DNA from 3 places in the Shewanella sp. SM74 genome. Region 1 is predicted to be linked to each of the others. Evidence: predicted binding sites of a transcription regulator. Region 1 holds the regulator's gene; each other region holds the start of a gene.
What was found. Region 1 encodes ArgR, which controls arginine synthesis, uptake and breakdown. Its sites were predicted from a motif close to ANTGAATANNTATTCANT; they were not measured.
Positions count from the first base shown of each region.

Region 2: a site for ArgR is predicted at 1,660-1,677, ahead of L5M49_RS07890 (YjiH family protein). Genes of this name have one in related genera too.
Region 3: a site for ArgR is predicted at 1,759-1,776, ahead of argC (N-acetyl-gamma-glutamyl-phosphate reductase). Genes of this name have one in related genera too.

Region 1 is NZ_JAKKRZ010000012.1:139,424-142,711, forward strand. Features, by position in the region: gene L5M49_RS13980 (thiol-disulfide oxidoreductase DCC family protein) at 133-531, shown strand; gene mdh (malate dehydrogenase) at 627-1,562, opposite strand; gene argR (transcriptional regulator ArgR) at 1,857-2,327, shown strand; gene L5M49_RS13995 (NAD(P)-dependent oxidoreductase) at 2,475-3,107, opposite strand; gene L5M49_RS14000 (LysR family transcriptional regulator) at 3,214-3,288, shown strand, end outside.
Region 2 is NZ_JAKKRZ010000006.1:3,763-7,050, forward strand. Features, by position in the region: gene L5M49_RS07890 (YjiH family protein) at 220-1,578, opposite strand; gene L5M49_RS07895 (hypothetical protein) at 2,285-2,998, shown strand; gene L5M49_RS07900 (U32 family peptidase) at 3,035-3,288, opposite strand, start outside.
Region 3 is NZ_JAKKRZ010000008.1:181,813-185,100, reverse strand. Features, by position in the region: gene ppc (phosphoenolpyruvate carboxylase) at 1-1,387, opposite strand, end outside; gene argC (N-acetyl-gamma-glutamyl-phosphate reductase) at 2,010-2,990, shown strand; gene argB (acetylglutamate kinase) at 3,022-3,288, shown strand, end outside.

The sequences.
Region 1 (3,288 bases):
TCAGCGTCGATTAAAAATCAGCTGCGATCTAAAACCCTTTATTCTGCGTATAGGCTAGAAGAAACCAAGCTTAAGTGCACAAGCCAAGAGCTTAGACCAAGTATTGTGATCAAGTCATCAGAGGTGGACCCGATGGAACTGCGGATTTTTTATGATGGTAACTGCCCATTATGTAGCGCCGAAATGCGTCAACTGAAAGCACGCGATCCTAAGAACTTGATTGCGCTAGAGGATTTAAATGCGCCCGACTTTAGCGAGCGTTTCAGCCATATAGATAGAGACTACGCCAATACTATTCTTCACGGTGAAACCGCAACGGGCGAAGTGTTACTCGGGTTAGATGTCACCTGTAAAGCGTGGGCACTGACAGGGACGCGCGCTTGGATCCAACTATTACGCCTGCCCGTGATTAAAACTGTCGCCGATTGGTGCTATCTCAGATTCGCAAAACACAGATACCGCATCTCCTATTTACTGACGGGCAAAGCCCGCTGCGACGATAACTGCCAAATTCCCACTAAGCGCCGCTGAATGAGCTTTAGAAAGAGTAAAACGCAGGCATAAAAAAACGGAGCTCAATGGCTCCGTTTTTAATTCGTCATAATCTAAAAAGATTATCCGAAAGATTATTTAACGAAATCAACGCCTAGTTTGATATCGCCTTTCAGCGTATCTAACATAGAATCACGAGCGTTAGCTTCGAATGCACTCACTTCACCGTAAGGCAGTACTTTTTCAATACCGTTTTTGCCTAACAGCACAGGTTGTGCGAAGAATTCAGCATGCTCGCTGCCGCCGTCAACATAGGCGCATTCAACGATGTTAGCTTCGCCTTGCAGACCACGAACCAGAGACAGACCGAAACGGCAAGCCGCTTGACCCATAGACAGAGTCGCGCTTCCGCCACCGGCTTTAGCTTCAACCACTTCTGTACCCGCGTTTTGGATGCGAGTCGTCAGACTTGCCACTTCTTCGTCAGTGAAAGTCGCGCCTTCAACTTGAGACAGTAATGGCAGAATGGTCACGCCGCTGTGGCCGCCGATCACATTGACTTTAACGTCAGCAACGTTCAGGCCTTTTAATTCGGCGATGAAAGTTTCAGAACGGATCACGTCTAGAGTCGTGATACCGAACAAACGGTTTTTATCGTAAACACCCGCTTTTTTCATCACTTCTGCAGCGATAGCCACAGTCGTGTTGACTGGGTTAGTGATAATGCCAACCAAAGCCGTAGGGCAAGTTGCCGCTACTTTTTCGATCAGGTTGCGAACGATACCCGCATTGATATTGAACAGATCAGAACGATCCATACCAGGCTTACGCGCAACACCAGCAGAAATTAGAACAACGTCAGCACCCACTAGGGCAGGCGTTGGATCTTCACCAGCAAAACCTTTGATTTCAACAGCAGTTGGAATGTGGCTCAAGTCAACCGCAACACCCGGAGTTACCGGTGCGATATCATATAGAGACAATTGTGAACCCGCAGGCAATTGAGTTTTTAACAGTAGGGCAAGAGCCTGGCCGATACCACCAGCAGCACCAAGTACAGCAACTTTCATAGTTATCTCCGTTATTTCTCGGATATGTGTGACATGGATCTAATTTGCGTTGGCGTCACATTACTGGAATGTCACAACAATTTCAATTATCCCTTAGTCGTGGGACAAAAGAATTCCTGGATAACGTAGAAGCAATGTAGAACAATTACTCAAATTGGGATTTTTACGCCCCCTACAAACGCTTAACCACTGGGGCTTAGTGAATTTTTATTCAACCAATCTGGTTATTTGTTGACAATTTTTCTAAAAATATTCAAAATGGGCCTGTTTTTTTGAATAACGAATAATAATATTATGCAAACGACCAAGAATCAGGATGACCTTGTTAGAATTTTTAAGTCGATTTTAAAAGAAGAGCGCTTTGGCTCTCAGAGTGAAATCGTCACCGCCTTGCAAGCTGAAGGCTTTGGTAATATTAACCAATCGAAAGTGTCACGCATGCTCAGCAAGTTCGGCGCAGTGCGGACTCGCAACGCTAAGCAAGAGATGGTGTATTGCTTACCAGCCGAATTAGGCGTACCCACCGCGGGTAGCCCACTGAAGAATTTGGTACTCGACGTCGATCACAACCAAGCTATGATCGTCGTGCGAACTAGCCCAGGTGCCGCGCAGCTGATTGCCCGCTTGTTGGATTCTATCGGTAAACCAGAAGGCATTTTGGGTACGATTGCCGGTGATGACACTATCTTTATTTGCCCATCGAGCATCCAAGATATCGCCGATACCTTAGAAACCATCAAATCTTTATTCAATTATGCAGAATAAAAAAACAGGTCAGTGAGCTGACCTGTTCTATTTTACCTGTACATTTTGAAGTGCAATACCGCGCTGGTTATTTGGCCATTGTCCCGATTACGTTACACATTCCAGCACAATATCTAACTCATAATATCTAACTCAACTATAACGATATCAGTAAGCCACACTGATGCGCTGGTTTGGGTGAGCGCCCTTTTCGGCTTCATCTACCATGGCTTTTGCGTAATCGGTTACAGAGATACGGCTTTGACCATTAGCATCGGTAAAGAAACTGTCGCCACCAAGACGGTACGGGCTTTCACTCTCACCGGGATAAATCTCAGCGGCTGGGCTCACAAAGGTCCAATTGATTGCCGTTTGCGCCGCACGGAATACCTTCAAGGCTTCACCCTGAGCTAACGCCTCATCTTTATATGCTGCGGGGAAATCTGGGCTAGAGACCAGCGTCACACCCGGCGCCACTTCTAAACTCCCAGCACCACCGACCCACAATAAACGTGGCACGTTAGCGTTAGGCAGCACATCCAGTAAATGCTGAACCGTACTCGCCACTAGACCATGATTTTGTTGGGCGCGGCCACCAACGGCGGCAATCACGACATCTACGTCAGCAAAGGTATCGGCGACCAATGGCTGCTCTAAATCCACGGCACGTATTGCCACGTCAGCCACGGATAACTTGCTTGGGTCACGCACTAACGCTATCACTTGATGCCCGCGACTCTGTGCTTCTTTTAAAATTGCACCACCGATCCAACCCGTTGCACCTAAAATTGCGATTTTCATTTCATTGTCTCACTCAGATGATTTACATTGGATCCAGTTTACTTGCAGTTTTTCACCTAATAAACATCAATAATTGAGCATGATTGTTTCAATATAGGATACTAATGTGGATAAAATTGCCGCAATACGCAGTTTCGTCGAAGTCGCAAACTGTGGCAGCTTTACCAAAGCTGCCGAACAT
Region 2 (3,288 bases), on a different contig from region 1:
TATCCATCTTTAGAGCCTTAACTCTGACTCGTTTCTGTCCAAAAGTGAGTTGTGTGGTGTCGAGTGGAGATTGTACGATTAAGTCACGCTGTATAATCAAATCAGCCAGTTCGTGTATGAGTTAGTACAAAAAGGGGAGTCAGTTAATCTGACTCCCCTTTTTTGGAACGCTTGTTGGACTTACATTAAAACCTACGTTAGGCCCAAACTAGCGTAATGTTAGAACAATAAATGCGCTACACCTGCGATAACAGGCAGTGTCACTAAGGTGCGTAGAATAAACACCACGAAAAGCTCAACGAAGTTGACGGGGATTTTACTGCCGATAAGCAGTGCACCGACTTCACTCATATAGATCAACTGAGTCACAGATAAGGCTGCAATTACAAAGCGGGTCATATCTGATTCAATTGAGCTGGCAAGGATTGACGGAATAAACATATCCGCAAAACCGACCACGATTGTTTTAGAGGCTTCAGTGGCTTCTGGAATATGCAGTAATTCGAGTAATGGAATAAACGGCATCCCCAGATAGTTAAAGATGGGCGTGTGCTCGGCAATAATCAGTGCCAGCGTACCAATGGCCATTACCACAGGGATAATGCCAAATACCATATCGACAACGTTTTTAATGCCTTCATTTAAGACAGCTTTTATGCCACCGGCACTGGCGGCTTTTTCTAAGGCTTTATCAAAGCCCCAAGATAAGGCGCCATGTCCAGCAGGGATCAGCTCATCATCTGGCATGCGTGGTGTGTCATCTATGTAGTTGTCTTTCTTCCACGATAATGGTGGCAACTTAGGCACAATCACAGCGGCGGCAAAACCGGCGAGACACACAGTCAAATAAAAGGGCACAAACATATGCTCTAACTTAACTTGTGAAATCACCACTAAGCTGAAGGTAATCGATACCGCCGAGAAGGTTGTACCAATAACTGCGGCTTCTCTCTGGGTATAAAAACGGGCTTCGTATTGTTTGCTGGTCAGCAAAATGCCGACACTGCCATCACCTAACCATGAGGCCATACAATCGATAGCACTACGACCCGGTAGATTGAACACGGGACGCATGACTTTCGTTAAGAGTGTGCCAAAGAGCTCGAGTAGGCCGAAGTTCAGCAGCAGCGGCAGTAACATACCCGCAAAGATAAATACCGAGAACAACACAGGTAATAAGTCGTTTAAGACTAATGCGCCAGTGCTCGAGGAGTTGATGATCTCTGGACCTAAACCTAAGTAAGTCAGTACGATAAACACTGCACCTAAGATCCGAGTCGTCAACCACATAGGGCTGACATTCAATAAACCATTAAGGAAGTGATTTTGCGTAACGAATGTGGGCTTAAACACTTTTGACAGTAAAGAGGCCAGCGCCGTAGTCACAACAATAATAGTCACTATGAGGGTTAGCACACCGCTCAATGCGCCTTGCAGTGCTTTAGATATGATAGCGATAGGAATTGTGATCGCATCGTTGTAGCTGATAGGGGTCATAAATAACAACAGACCAATCAGCGAAGGGACGATAAAGGTGAGTATCGTCTTAATGTTTCGGTTTTTATTTTCAGTAGCCAATGTTGTACACCTTAAAGTACGAGTCGTACATGGTAAATTTGAATAAATAGCCGCACGTAACAAGCTGTCGACGCTAATTAAGGTGCATTTAAATTCAACTCAAAAACGAGAATGGGGAAGATTACTCGCTTAGCTTCTCTATGTAAAACGATTCGCTAGTTAGTTTGATATAAGCAGCAAAACAGCATAGTTATTTTACTTTAGTTGTCGATAAATTAAGAGTGGTTATATTGGATTTTATTACTGTAAAATCATTATTAAACATGGCCTTACAATCAATTACCTTAGGTTGGTTAACGACTGGTTAATTACTTGTTTACTGATGTGTGTGAAACTATCTAGATGTTATTTCTGCACAAAAAAACATCAGCAACTTTAGCGCTACTGCCATGTTGGCTGGTTTTCTGTTCGATTTGAAAGTGCAATAGAGATAACTCTGGCTATATAGCGTTGACGAGAACCTGTTGTGCATATCGCGGTAATGTTAAGGAGTCTTGGGTACTAGGACACATTTTTATGCGATAAGCCTTTAAATCGACTTATCTCTAAAAGTGACCTTCTCCACTATCTTGATGCTTTTGTGATTGACTAAAAAGTCGCAAATAACGATGAAAGTAAAAATATTATTCATAAAGCGGATACCCGCCGCTTTAAATCTTCTCATTTCCATGTAAGTTAGTATTACTCCCATCCAGCTCTAGTATTCATGATCGCAAAAGTACAGAAGGTTACGATTAAAGGCGGCTCAACACTGGCCATTAAGTTTGGTTTTTTGGGGATCTTTGGGCTTTTAATTGGCATTGTTATTACTGTTTTGGGGTTCGATGATTCTGAATTCCATCGCTTCAATTTTTTGAATCACACCCTAAGTGAATTAGGGACTTATGGTCATTCGTCTTTCGCTGTCATTCTTAACGGTGGATTGTTTTTTGGCAGTTTAAGCCTCGTTTTCTATTGTTTGTCTTCTTTGCAGCAGGTGACTTCTTGCTGGGGATACCCTTTCTTTATCAGTTTGGCTCTCACTTTTCTGGCTTTAGCGAGCGTGGGATTATTTCCGGTGAACGTGTATCACTTGCATGTTCTTGGGCTGAAATGGTTTTTCTATCTGGGGAGTTTGAGTTCGATCTTCTATTTAGCCTTGGTCTGTTTCGGCAAGTCTAACTTTGGCCGTTGGACTGGGTTGTTGGCGTTAATAGTCTTATGTAGCATGTTGACGTTTCTGTATGCACCACAGCTCAATTTAGGCTTGACCGAAGGTGATAGACCGTTTTATCAGGAGATGGTATTGCAACTGCCGCGTCCTACTTTGTGGTGGCCAGCCCTACTAGAATGGATTGGACTGGGAAGTTTATTGTGTTGGACAAGTGTGCTGCTTTTTAGCCAGTTAAGCTTCAGCCAAGATCCCAAAATCATTGGCTGAGTTATCTTTAAATTTAGGCTTATCTTCAGCTTTAGGCTATGGATTCACATGCACAGCAAGGCCCGCTTCACCAAACCAATAACCGTTGCACTGGGTTGTACCAAGTTTGCTATTCATCGAAAAATCCTGAGTATTTTTAGTCGCTTGAATCGTATCGACCAAAGCATTGGCTTTAGTGATGCAGTCAAGACTACTGGGTGATACTCGAAACACATCGACCCCCATTTGTGTCATTGCCGCTATTTCACTGCGTAAATCTAAACAGCTAGCGGATTGGGTTTGAATTCCAT
Region 3 (3,288 bases), on a different contig from region 1:
TGAGCACTTCGGCCACATCGGCTGACGGCTGCCAGTTACTTGGGATCAGTGGACGACGGTTGCTGAGTTCGCGTAATAGGAAAGCTTGTTTCTCGGTTTCATCCCAATGGTTGAAATCACCCATGCCGAGATAGCGAGTTAATTCGGCGAGCACATCGCTGTGACGGCTGGCGTCTTGGCGAATGTCGAGTCTGAGCATGTGAATGCCAAAACAGGCGAGGCGACGGAGAATATCAAGCAATAAACCGTTGGCGATTAAGCGCATACCGCAGTCGGTTAAACTCTTATAAAGCATTTCTAACGGCGCTTTGAGATCGCTTTCTTGCCAAATCAGGCTCGACTTATCGACTTCAGGATTGTGGCCTTCGATGCGCGCATTTAAATAATCTATGGTATCGCGCAGTCTTTGACGAATGGAGCGCAACACGTGGCGGTAAGGTTCGCAGCTGTTATTGGTATAAGCCTTTAACTCATCATTGGCTTCTTCCATCGACAGTTCGCCGACCAGCAGCACGATATCTTTTAAGAATAATCTGGCGGCAGCATGGCGGTTACGGTCGAGCACCTCTTGGGTGACTTTTGCGGTAACAAACGGGTTGCCATCGCGATCGCCGCCCATCCAGCTTGAAAAGCGCACTGGCGCGATATCAATCGGTAATTGTTGTCCTGTACGTTGCTGCACTCGATCGTTAAGTTGTCTTAAGAAGTCAGGCACCGCATGCCAGAGTGACTCTTCAATGGTTGATAATCCCCAGCGAGCTTCATCAACAGGTGTTGGGCGCTCACGGCGGATCTCATTGGTGTGCCAAATTTGCGCGATTAATTGGCGAAGGCGCAGACTGATTTGCTGACGTTCTCTATCTGATAATTGATCGTTTTCTTGCTCAGTTAAGCAGTCGACAATGGCGGCGTACTTTTGGATCAAGGTGCGACGTGAAATTTCTGTGGGATGCGCTGTCAGCACCAGATCGATATCCAGTGTCTTAAGGCAGTCGAGCATTTTCGTTTGGTCTACACGGCCATTTAACATACGGCCTAGGAGTTGTTCCACTGGGTCTGGTACGCAGACAAGTTCGTCGCAATTACGACTGATAGTATGAAATTGCTCGGATAAGTTAGCTAAGTTAAGAAATTGGTTAAAAGCTTTTGCAAAAGGGACTAATTCTTCGTCTGGCAAAGCTGTCAGTAACTCGAGCATTTGCTCTCTGGCGGCTTGATCGCCTCGGCGTGAGTCTTTGGCAAGCTTACGGATCTGTTCAACCTTCTCAAGAAAAGAGTCCCCAAGATGGGTACGCATAGTATCGCCAAGGATTTGGCCTAACATACTCACGTTCGATCTTAATGACGCATACATATCTGTCATATTGTCTGCCATGGTTACTGACATAGTTACTCCGAATAGAAAAACATGAAAATTCCGCTGTGCATTTAGCCCGTTAGCACAATACCTATCACTTGGGGCTATGGTCAACAGCAGAACTTATAACTTATACGACTGGCTTATCCGATATGCAACCAATCACGGTATTTGATGAAGAATATTCAATAGAAATGCGAAGTCACGCAATATTTTTTGATGATTAGTGCAAGTGAATATGAAGTGCATCATTTTATGCTTTGCAGACATGTATCTTAGCTGTTAATGAAAAGGACTGATTTGACTCATATTGACCCTGGATAACTGAGTTATTAACGAGTTAGCTGAATGGGAGGCGTGTCTTCGATATCCCAGTTTGAGCTTAAAATATGAAAATAAATTAAAAATATATATTCACATATATTGCATAAGTAGATCTTTGTGGTAGTCTAGCCATCAGTTGAGATGAGTCACCACCTGTGACCTGTAGAGTGAATATCATGATGCACAGTATTAGCCTGACAGTGAATAAAATAACAACCTATTACGATTTCCTGCGACGATAGTCTTGTCATCATAGATATGCGCGGTTGCGTGTAAGCTATTCATCTACTCTTTAAGTTTCTTTGATTCGGTTAATAAGACAAAAAACATGAAAAATATCGCCATTATTGGTGCCAGTGGTTACACAGGCGCGCAACTGACCGCTTTAATCCATGCGTCAGCAGAACTGACGATTCAGGGGTTGTATGTTTCTGAAAACAGTTTAGATAAAGGTAAACCTTTAGCTGATTTGTATCCTAGCTACAGCCATATCGCATTAACGTTGTCGCCATTGTCCGATGAAGCTAAGGCAAAAATCGTTGCCGAAGCCGATGCTGTGGTGCTCGCGACTGAGCACTCGGTGAGCCTGCATTTAGCGGCTTGGTTTTATAGCCAAGGGTTAGCTGTATTCGATTTAAGCGGTGCCTATCGTTTCAGTGATGTGGCGCAATATCCGAAGTGGTATGGCTTTGAGCATGAATATCCTGAAGTTTTAGCCAAAGCCGTGTATGGCCTTGCCGAATGGAATGCTAAAGAAATCGCTGCGACTAAGATGATTGCCGTGCCAGGTTGTTACCCGACCGCATCATTGACAGCGTTAAAGCCGCTAGCGAGTTTACTGACATCGGCTTATCCGGTAATCAATGCCGTGAGCGGCGTAACAGGTGCGGGCCGTAAAGCGCAGTTACATACCAGTTTTTGTGAAGTGAGCCTGACACCTTACGGCGTATTAGGCCATAGACATCAACCCGAGATCGCCACTCAGCTTGGCCAAGAAGTGATATTTACCCCGCACCTTGGCAACTTTAAGCGTGGCATTTTAGCGACCATTACCGTGCAGCTAAAACCAGGCACTACGACTGCCGATGTGGCCGCGGCCTATAGTGTGTATGACAAGGCGCCATTGGTAACTGTAAAGCACAATCAGTTCCCGAAAGTGGACGATGTGGTGCTGACACCTAATTGCCATTTAGGTTGGAAGTTTGATGAGAATAGCGGTTACTTAGTGGTAGCCAGTGCCATCGATAACTTGATGAAAGGTGCTGCCAGCCAAGCGCTGCAATGCATAAAGATTCATTTTAACCTTTAATTGTTCATCCTTATTTAAGAGAGTCGTCAAGATGTCTACAAACAACTCAGTATTAGTGCTTAAAGTGGGCGGCGCGCTGCTGCAATGTGAAATGGGGATGGCGCGATTGATGGATACGGCTGCGGCTATGTTAGCCAATGGTCAGCAAGTGTTGATGGTACATGGCGGTGGCTGTCTGGTGGATGAGCAGTTAGCGGCTAATGGTATGGAGACCGTCAAGTTAGAAGGTTTACGTGTGACTCCGCCAGAGCAAATGCCGATTATTGCCGGCGCATTGGCTGGCACTTCGAACAAAATC